3 regions of the Cupriavidus sp. 22TCCZM01-5 genome follow, and region 1 is predicted to be linked to each of the others. Evidence: predicted binding sites of a transcription regulator. Region 1 holds the regulator's gene; each other region holds the start of a gene.

What was found. Region 1 encodes sigma-54, which starts transcription at its own class of promoters, with help from an activator protein. Its sites were predicted from a motif close to TGGCANGNAANCTGCTTT; they were not measured.
Region 2: AC3FNH_RS04110 (circularly permuted type 2 ATP-grasp protein) is a predicted target of sigma-54. The motif match lies at 1,561-1,578, and genes of this name have one in related genera.
Region 3: AC3FNH_RS13650 (PQQ-dependent methanol/ethanol family dehydrogenase) is a predicted target of sigma-54. The motif match lies at 1,946-1,963, and genes of this name have one in related genera.

The regions. Positions count from the first base shown of each region.
Region 1 is NZ_JBYOJR010000001.1:223,516-226,792, reverse strand. It holds gene lptA (lipopolysaccharide transport periplasmic protein LptA) at 1-130, shown strand, start outside; gene lptB (LPS export ABC transporter ATP-binding protein) at 160-960, shown strand; gene AC3FNH_RS01165 (RNA polymerase factor sigma-54) at 1,061-2,539, shown strand; gene hpf (ribosome hibernation-promoting factor, HPF/YfiA family) at 2,589-2,942, shown strand.
Region 2 is NZ_JBYOJR010000003.1:105,214-108,490, forward strand. It holds gene AC3FNH_RS04110 (circularly permuted type 2 ATP-grasp protein) at 1-1,381, opposite strand, end outside; gene AC3FNH_RS04115 (gluconokinase) at 1,607-2,113, opposite strand; gene edd (phosphogluconate dehydratase) at 2,249-3,277, opposite strand, start outside.
Region 3 is NZ_JBYOJR010000012.1:7,203-10,479, forward strand. It holds gene AC3FNH_RS13645 (TonB-dependent receptor) at 1-1,700, opposite strand, end outside; gene AC3FNH_RS13650 (PQQ-dependent methanol/ethanol family dehydrogenase) at 2,028-3,277, shown strand, end outside.

The sequences.
Region 1 (3,277 bases):
CAACACCTCGGCCGGCAACCCGTCGGGACGCGTGCGCGCAGTGCTCTCGCCGCGCCAGCAAGCTAGCGGTGCGGCCGCCGCCCCGCCACTCGACCTGAAGCCGGCGCCCGCGCCGTCCAGCAAGCCCTGAATTACGCGCCCGAGCGCACCACCGCCACCATGACCGATACCGCAATGCTCGCCCCCACGTCCGCTTCCGCCGCCAACGACGTCCGTGCCGACAGCAGCACGATGGTCGTGCGCCACCTGAAGAAGCGCTACGGGTCGCGCACGGTGGTGAAGGACGTGTCGCTCGACGTGAAAAGCGGCGAGGTCGTGGGCCTGCTCGGTCCGAACGGCGCGGGCAAGACCACGTCGTTCTACATGATCGTGGGCCTGGTGGCGCTGGACGAGGGCGATATCGTGCTCGACGGCAAGCACATCAGCGGCCTGGCCATCCACGAGCGTGCGCGCATGGGCCTGTCCTACCTGCCGCAGGAAGCTTCGGTGTTCCGCAAGCTCAATGTGGAAGAGAACATCCGCGCGGTGCTGGAGCTCCAGCTCGAAAACGGCAAGGCGCTGCCCAAGGCCGAGATCGACCGCCGCCTCGATACGCTGCTCGACGACCTGCAGATCGCCCACCTGCGCAACAATCCCGCGCTGTCGCTGTCGGGCGGTGAGCGCCGCCGTGTGGAAATCGCGCGCGCGCTGGCATCGTCGCCGCGCTTCATCCTGCTCGACGAGCCATTTGCCGGCGTGGACCCGATCGCGGTCGGCGAGATCCAGCGCATCGTCAGCTTCCTCAAGGCACGCAACATCGGCGTGCTGATCACCGACCACAATGTGCGCGAAACGCTCGGCATCTGCGACCACGCGTATATCATCAGCGAAGGCACCGTACTCGCAGCGGGCCAGCCCGAAGACATCATCGCCAACGAGTCGGTGCGTCGCGTCTATCTGGGCGAGAACTTCCGCATGTGAAGCCGGGGCTGAAACTGTCCCCTTGGCAGAGACGATCATGCAGCATCAGCGATAGCAATTTCCGTTCCAACAACGGGAAGATGCGCATAGAATAGGTCGCATGAAACCGTCGCTACAGCTCCGCCTCTCCCAGCATCTTGCCCTCACGCCGCAATTGCAGCAGTCGATCCGGCTGCTGCAGCTTTCCACGCTGGAACTGCAGCAGGAAGTCGAGCAGGCCCTGACCGAAAACCCGCTGCTCGAGCGCGAGAACGACTGGATCGAAAGCCCGCTGCGCGTGGCTGCGGACGGCTCGGTCAATCTGCAGAGCGCACCGGCACCCGCACCAGCGGAACCGCAGGGCAATGGCGAAGCAAACGCCAACGGCGCGGGCGCAGATGAAGAAGGCTACAGTGACAGCGGTGGCGACGATTACGGCAGCGACTGGAGCCTGGACGATTTCGCGCGGCGCCCGCAGGGCGATGACGACGAGAAGACGCCCATGCAGTTGCGCGATGCCGAGCCCACCCTGCGCGAACACCTGATGGAACAGCTCGCGCCGCTGAAGATCTCTACACGTGACAAGGGGCTCGCGATCTTCCTGATCGAATCGCTCGACGACGACGGCTACCTGAGCGCGTCGCTAGAGGAGATCTGCGCCGAGCTGCCCGAGGAACTCGAATTCGAGGTCGAGGAAGTGCAGGCCATACTCGCGCTGCTGCAAAGCTTCGACCCGCCCGGCGTAGGCGCGCGCAATGCCGCCGAATGCCTGACCCTGCAGCTGCGCCGGCTGCAGCACCCGCAGCGCGAGCTGGCATTGTCGATCGTCAACCATCACCTGGAGCTGCTTGCCGTGCGCGACTACACGCGGTTGAAAAAAGCACTGCAGGTGGACGAAGCGGCGCTCAAGGCCGCCCACGAATTGATCCGCTCGCTCGCGCCATATCCGGGCCACGCGTACAGCCGCCCCGAAGCCGACTTCGTGGTGCCGGACGTGTTCGTGCGCAAGGGTGGCGGCGGATGGATCGCGCAGCTCAACCCGGACGTGATGCCGCGCCTGCGCATCAACGATATGTATGCGCAGATCCTGCGCGGAGCCAAGGGAGAGTCCGGCGCGGCCGGCCTGCAGCAGAAGCTGCAGGAAGCGCGCTGGCTGATCAAGAATATCCAGCAAAGGTTCGACACGATCCTGCGAGTTTCGCAGGCAATTGTCGAACGTCAGAAGAACTTTTTCACGCATGGCGAAATCGCGATGCGCCCCTTGGTTTTGCGGGAGATTGCCGATACACTGGGATTACACGAGTCAACCATATCCCGGGTGACGACTAATAAATACATGGCAACGCCAATGGGTACTTTCGAACTGAAGTACTTTTTCGGCAGCCACGTGTCCACCGAAACCGGTGGCGCGGCTTCATCAACGGCCATCCGCGCCTTGATCAAGCAACTTATAGGAGCCGAAGACCCGAGGAGTCCTCTTTCCGACAGCCGAATTGCCGAATTGCTGGGTGAACAAGGCTTCGTCGTCGCGCGCCGTACCGTCGCCAAGTATCGCGAAGCCCTGAAGATCCCTGCTGTCAATCTCCGCAAGACTTTGTAGCCGAGTTGCACCGCCTGCCTGGTGCAGCTCTTTCAGAAGGAGAAGCGCTATGAACTTCAAGATCAGTGGACACCACCTGGACATCACGCCCCCTCTGCGTGAGTACGTGGAAACGAAGCTGGAGCGTATCGTCAGGCATTTCGATCAAGTCATTGGCGTCAGCGTGCTACTCTCAGTCGACAATCACAAGGAAAAGGACAGGCGGCAGTACGCGGAAATCAATCTGCACCTCCGGGGCAAGGACATCTTTGTCGAAGCCCACCACGAAGACCTGTATGCGGCCATCGACGCACTCGTCGACAAGCTGGACCGCCAGGTGATTCGCTACAAGGACCGCGTGCAAGGCCACGACCGCGAAGCGGTCAAGTACCAGATGGCCGAGTCACAATTACAGCAGCAATGATCATGCCTGCCAGTCGTTAGGCTGGCCCTTAGAAAGGGACTGATAAAAGCAAGCCGCGCCATGTAGCGCGGCTTTTTTGCATCCGCGGCCCCAGCCTTGCCCGGGCCGCCGGCACAAGTGTTCGCAACTGGCGCCGCACGGTGTATGCTCTCCAAGACATAGCCGGTGGCGACTCCGGTGCGCCCGCCTGACCCTGGTGCGGCGGCACCAGCACGGGCCGGGACCTACAGGGACCGGCGCTGCATTGCACAAGAACAGGGGAGACGCTGCTCTATAATGGCCGAACTAATGGCCGAACGCCTGGCAAACCATGGCCTCGCCGCAATCCGGCCCTG
Region 2 (3,277 bases), on a different contig from region 1:
CCGGCACCATGCGCACCTCGCGCCCCGACAGCACGAACGGGCGCAGGTCGATATGGCGCGGCGCGATGCCCGATTCCACATAGGTCGGACACGTGGACAAGGCCAGCGTCGGCTGCGCGATGTACTGCTCGGGCCGCGCCTTCACCACCTCGCGGAAGGTATCGATCTCCGCGCGCGTCGCTGCCGGCCCCACCAGCATGCCGTAACCGCCCGCGCCGTGCGTTTCCTTGACGACCAGGTCGGCCATGTTGTCGAGCACGTACTGCAGGTCGTCGGGACGCCGGCACATATAGGTCGGCACGTTGCTGAGGATCGCCTCTTCGCCAAGGTAGAAGCGGATCATGTCGGGCACGTACGGATAGATCGACTTGTCGTCGGCCACGCCCGTGCCGATGGCATTGCAGATGCTCACGTTGCCCGCGCGGTAGACCGACAGCAGCCCCGCCGCGCCGAGCGAGGAATCGTGCCGGAACACGAGCGGGTCGAGGAAGTCGTCGTCCACGCGCCGGTAGATCACGTCGACGCGCTGCGGGCCCTGCGTGGTGCGCATGTACAGGTGCTCGTCCTCGACGAACAGGTCGCTGCCTTCCACCAGCTCCACGCCCATCTGCTGCGCGAGGAAGGCGTGCTCGAAGTACGCCGAGTTGTACATGCCCGGCGTCAGCACCACCACGGTCGGATCCGTGATCGCCTGCGGCGAGACCCCGCGCAGCATGTCCAGCAGCAGGTCGGGATAGTGGGCTACCGGCGCCACGCGGTTGCGCGCAAACAGGTCCGGGAACAAGCGCATCATCATCTTGCGGTTCTCGAGCATGTACGACACGCCCGACGGCACGCGCAGGTTGTCTTCGAGCACGTAGAACTCGCCCTCGCCGGCACGCACCACGTCAATGCCGGCCACGTGCGCGTAGATGTCGCGCGGCACGTCCACGCCGAGCATCTCGGGCCGGTACTGGGCGTTGTTGTAGATCTGGTCCGGCGGGATCACGCCGGCGCGAATGATGTCCTGCCCGTGGTAGATGTCGTGGATGAACCGGTTCAGCGCCGCTACGCGCTGGCGCAGCCCTTTCTCCAGCGTCGCCCACTCGCTGGCCGGGAAGATGCGCGGGATCACGTCGAACGGAATGGTCCGCTCGGTGCCGCTGTTGGATTCGTCCTTGTCGCCGTAGACCGCGAACGTAATGCCCACGCGGCGGAAGATCAGGTCCGCCTCGGCGCGCTTGTTGGCCATGGTGTTCCCGGACTGGCGCGCCAGCCAGTCCGCGAAGTGCCGGTAGTGTGGCCGTACCAGGCCGCCCGGCAATGCCTGCCCCGCCTGGATGACAGTATTCCTCTCGTCATCCCGCCAATCCAGCATCTCGTCGAAAAAACGCGCCGCCATGATGGCCCTTCCCTCCGTGAAATTGGGGGGCGTCCTGGTCGCCTGGCCTGCCGGCCTCCCACCGGAATCGCCGCCCCCTTGTTTTCCTGGCTATACAGCTGTCGAGTGACTGGCCCTTTCAGCATACCTGCGCCAGCGAAAGCCGCAAGTCCTTGCGGCTGCGCAGCACGGAAACGGGATTAGCAAGATGCCTGCCAGCGTCGTGGCAGGCGGCGCGCCGGAGGGTCAGTGCGCGGCCTTGACGCGGTGCCGTTCGCCGTCGTCGAGGATGGCCTGCACCAGCGCTTCCGGCGGCTGCCGGATATCGAGCACGAGCGCGCCGCGGGGTTCCTCGAGCGTTTCGAGCTGGCTCTGGAGCAGCGCCGGGTTGAAGAAGTGGTCCGTGCGCGAGGACAGGCGCGAGCCAATCAACGCCGCATCGCCCTTCATGTAGACAAAGGTCACGCCGCCATCGGGCGGCGTCAGCCGGTCGCGGTACGCCTGGCGCAGCGCGGAGCAGGTGAACACATGGGTGCGGCCCTCGGCCCGGGCGGCGTCGATCGCGGCACGCATGGCCGCGAGCCACGGCCAGCGGTCTTCGTCGGTGAGCGGGATGCCGGCGTGCATCTTGGCTTTGTTGGCAGCGCTGTGAAACTCGTCCGCGTCATGGAATGCGCAGCCCAGGCGTTCCGCCAGCATAGCGCCAACCGTCGACTTGCCGCTGCCGGAAACGCCCATCAGGATATAGATCATGTCTGCTCCATCGATCATGGTGTCGGATGGTTTGCCCCATCCTTGTCGGTAGCCTCGCGCCGGCAGGCGGCGCGCAGGGGCCCGGCCGGCGGCTGGCGCCGGCCAGGGAATCGGGTGAAACGGGCCCTGGCCCGGTTATTGTGCGACGGAATGCGCGGCCACGGCAGTTCCATGCGTGGCCGCGGCGGGAACGGCATCCGCCTCGGACAGGTCAAGTGCGCTGCCGCCCTCTTCCGCCTTGCGCGCGTGGCGGCGGAACAGGCCGAACAGGCCGCGGCCCACGCTGAACTGCGCGAACGCGTCGGCCGGGGCCTGCGCCACCGGGCGCGCGGCGAACTCTGCCGGATCGCCAAGCCAGGCCAGCGTGCCGGTCACAGCATCCACGCGCACCCGGTCGCCGTCGCGCACGCGCGCGAGCGGGCCGCCGGCCAGCGCCTCGGGGCCAACGTGGATCACCGCGGGCACCTTGCCGGACGCGCCGGACATGCGCCCGTCCGTGACCAGCGCCACCTGGTGGCCGGCATCCTGCAACGCACCAAGCACGGGCGTGAGGCGGTGCAGCTCGGGCATGCCATTGGCATTGGGCCCCTGGAAACGCACCACGGCCACCACGTCGCCGTTCAGCTCGCCCGCCTCGAAGGCGGCCTGCAGCCCCTCCTGCGAATCGAACACGCGCGCCGGCGCCTCGACCACGCGGTGTTCCGGCGCCACGGCGGACACCTTGATCACGCCGCGCCCCAGGTTGCCCTGCATCAGGCGCAAGCCGCCTTCGGCCGAAAACGGCTGCGCGACCGTGGCCAGCACCTGCGCGTCGCCGCTGGCGCTCGCGCCGTCGCGCCAGCGCAGCACGCCGTCGGCCAGCACCGGCTCCTGCGTGTAGCGCGCCAGGCCGGGACCGGCCACGGTCTGCACGTCTTCGTGCACGAGCCCGGCCTCGAGGAGTTGGGCGATGACATAACCGGTGCCGCCCGCCGCATGGAAGTGGTTCACGTCGGCCGAGCCGTTCGGATAGACGCGCGCGAGCAGCGGCGTGATCCGCGACAAACGGTCGAAATCGTCCCAGTCGATCAGCACGCCCGCCGCGCGTGCCATGGCGACCAGGTGGATGGTGTGGTTGGTGGAACCGCCGGTGGCCAGCAGGCCAACCATGGCATTGACGACGGC
Region 3 (3,277 bases), on a different contig from region 1:
GCCTGCAGCCCGGCGGGCAGGCGGCACGGCTGCGTCGGGTCGGCGCAGCCCAGTTCGAGCACCGTGGGCACGCGGTTGTTCTGCGCATAGCCGCCAAACACCGAGACCCCGCCGCCCAGCTTCTGCACCAGGCCCAGCGCGGGATTGAGACGGTGGTAGGTAAAGCTCTCGCGCGGCTGCTCGCTGCCGTCGCTGTTTTGCAGGGTATTGCTCACCGTGGCGAGATTCCATCGTGCCGACGCCGTCAGGAATGTGCTGGGCGTCAGGGTCCAGGTGTCGGACAGGTACATGCCGAACGTGCGGGCGTTGCCGCTGACGCCGGAGACCAGGTTATTTGGCGCACCGGCATCGGCCACGGCGCCGCGGTCGTCGGTGAAGGTGCCCGGCTGGGCGTACTGGGAATAGGTCAGCCGGCTTCGGTCCAGGCTGATGCCGGCATTCAGCACGTGGTGTTCGGTCTCCCTGGCCAGGCTCAGGGCCACGCCTACGGTCTGCTGCCGCATATGGCTGGTATTGACCACGGCCGGGTGCAGCGCCGCGCCTTCGGCACGGGTTACGCCGCAGCCGTCGCCACGCGGGCTGCCATCGGCGTTGAACCCGTCCGCACAGGCTTCGGCATAGGCCTCGTAGTCGGGGCTGACGTCGCCGCTGGTGGTGTCGCGCCGGCTGTTGCGCACGTAGGCAAGGGCGGCCGCGCTGGTCTTGTCGTCGAACCAGTGGCGGCCGTTGATGGCGACCTGGGTGACCTGGTTGCGCGTCTGGTCCGGGTAGGTATAGACCGCGCGACGGTTCAACTGGTAGATGTCGGGCTCAGTCCCGTTGCCGCTGGCATGGTAGGCCGGTACCAGTCCATTGCCGGTCAGCGTGCTGCGGCCATGGAGCAGCGATACGTCGAAACTGTCGGTCTCGCCCGCATAGCCCGCCTTGGCAAAGACGTTGCCGAGTTGCCCTGACGAGTCGTCCCGCCAGCCATGCTCCTGGAACAGCGTGCCGGCGGCGAAGGCGTGCCAGCCGCCTTCGCTGCGCACGCCGTCCGACAGGTCGGCGCGCTTGCGGTTGCCGCTGCCATAGGACAGGTCGGCCGTGAAGCCGGGCGAGTCCAGGCCCGAGCGCGTGGTCATGGCCAGCGCGCCGCCCAGGCTGTTCAGGCCATAGGCCGGGTTGGCGCTGGAGACCAGCGACACGCTTTCCAGGGCGGCCTCCGGGATCATGTCCCAGCTGATCACATCGCCGAACGGCTCGTTGATGCGGATGCCATCGAGGTAGACCGACAGGCCTTGCGGCACGCCCGCGATCGATGAGGCTCGGTAGCCGCGGTAGGTGATGTCGCTCTGGAAGGGGCTGCCCTGGATATCGTTGACGTTGACGCCGGCCAGGTTGCGTCCCAGGTAGTCGGCCAGGTTGCTGGCGCGCGTACCGTTCAGGTCATCGCCGCGGACGGTCTGCACTGTGTAGGGCACCAGGTTGCCGTCCACGCCGATGCCGGGCAGCGGCGCGGCCGCCACCACCAGCACTTCTGGCAGGACGGCACTGTCCTGCTTTGGCGCAGCGGTGTCCCATTGCGCAACAGCGGGCCGCTGCGCCAGCACCGCTACGGCCATGGCAATCGCCGTGGCCGCACGGCGGCAGCGCTTGCGGCGCCGCGCGCGGGTGTGGTGGATGGCCTGCGGTGGCGGCGCAGGGAACGGGTTGGTTGGCATCTTGCGTCTCCTCCGGATTAGGGGTGGCTGCCTGCGTTGGGCAACGACCGGACCTGAACTGGCTGAGGGAGACAGAGCAGGTTCCGTACCTCGGGGCGCTATGCGCTGGCGCGACCGCTTTGGCTGACTGCCCAGGCCACCGGCGGTTGTTCAGTTCTGGAGCAGATGCAACGCAATGTTGCGTGCTGACACGGCCGCCACGGCGTCATGCGTCTGCAACCGGCGTGTTTGCGCGGCAATCCGACTGGCATGGGAATTGCCAAAAGCGTCACTGGTGTATGGCGCAGTGGTGCGCCGGTGGAAACCGAGAATAAAGAGGAGATGACAATGAGGACGTTACGACTAGTGATGGCAGTCGCGACTGCCGTGGCCACCCTGGCCGCGCAGGCGGCAGTGACCGATGCCATGATCGAGAACGATGCGAAGAGCCCCGGCGACGTATTGTCATGGGGCATGGGACCGCAAGGCCAGCGCTATTCCGGGCTGACACGCATCAATACCAAGAACGTCGCCAACCTGGTGCCGGCGTGGTCGTTCTCGTTCGGTGGCGAAAAGCAGCGCGGGCAGGAAGCGCAGCCGCTGATCCACGATGGCAAGATGTTTGTCACCGCGTCGTACTCTCGCCTCTACGCGCTCGACTTGAAGACCGGCAGCAAGCTGTGGAAGTACGAGCACCGGCTGCCCGAAGGCATCATGCCGTGCTGCGACGTGGTCAACCGCGGCGCGGCGCTCTACGACAACCTGGTTATCTTCGGCACGCTGGATGCACAACTGGTCGCGCTCGACCAGAAGACCGGCAAGGTGGTGTGGAAGGAGAAGCTGGCCGACTATGCCGCGGGCTATTCGTACACGGCGGCGCCCCTGATCGTCAAAGGCATGGTGCTCACCGGCATTTCGGGCGGCGAGTTCGGCGTGGTCGGCCGGGTCGAGGCGCGCGATGCCAAGACCGGGCAACTGGTGTGGTCGCGCCCGGTGGTCGAAGGCCACATGGGCTACAAGTACGACAAGGACGGCAACAAGACCGAGAACGGCGTGACCGGCACCGAGAACGCCAGCTGGCCCGGCGAGACCTGGAAGACCGGCGGCGCCGCTACCTGGCTTGGCGGCACCTATGATCCGTCCACGGGGCTGGTCTACTTCGGCACCGGCAACCCCGGCCCGTGGAACAGCCATATCCGCAAGGGCGACAACCTCTACTCGGCGTCGACGGTGGCGATCGATCCGGCCACCGGCAAGATCGTCTGGCACTACCAGAACACCCCGAACGATGGCTGGGACTTTGATGGCGTCAATGAGTTCGTGACCTTCGACCTGGACGGCAAGCGCATGGGCGGCAAGGCCGATCGCAACGGCTTCTTCTATGTCAACGACGCGGCCAGCGGCAAGCTGGTCAATGCCTTCCCGTTCGTGAAGAAGATCACCTGGGCCACCGGCATCGACCTGAAGACCGGCCGGCCCAACTACATCGACGAAGGCCGCCCCGGCGACCCGGCCAGTGGCGACGACCCGAAGAAGGGCAAGTCCGTACTCGCCGCGCCCGGTTTCCTGGGTGGCAAGAACCAGCAGCCGATGGCCTA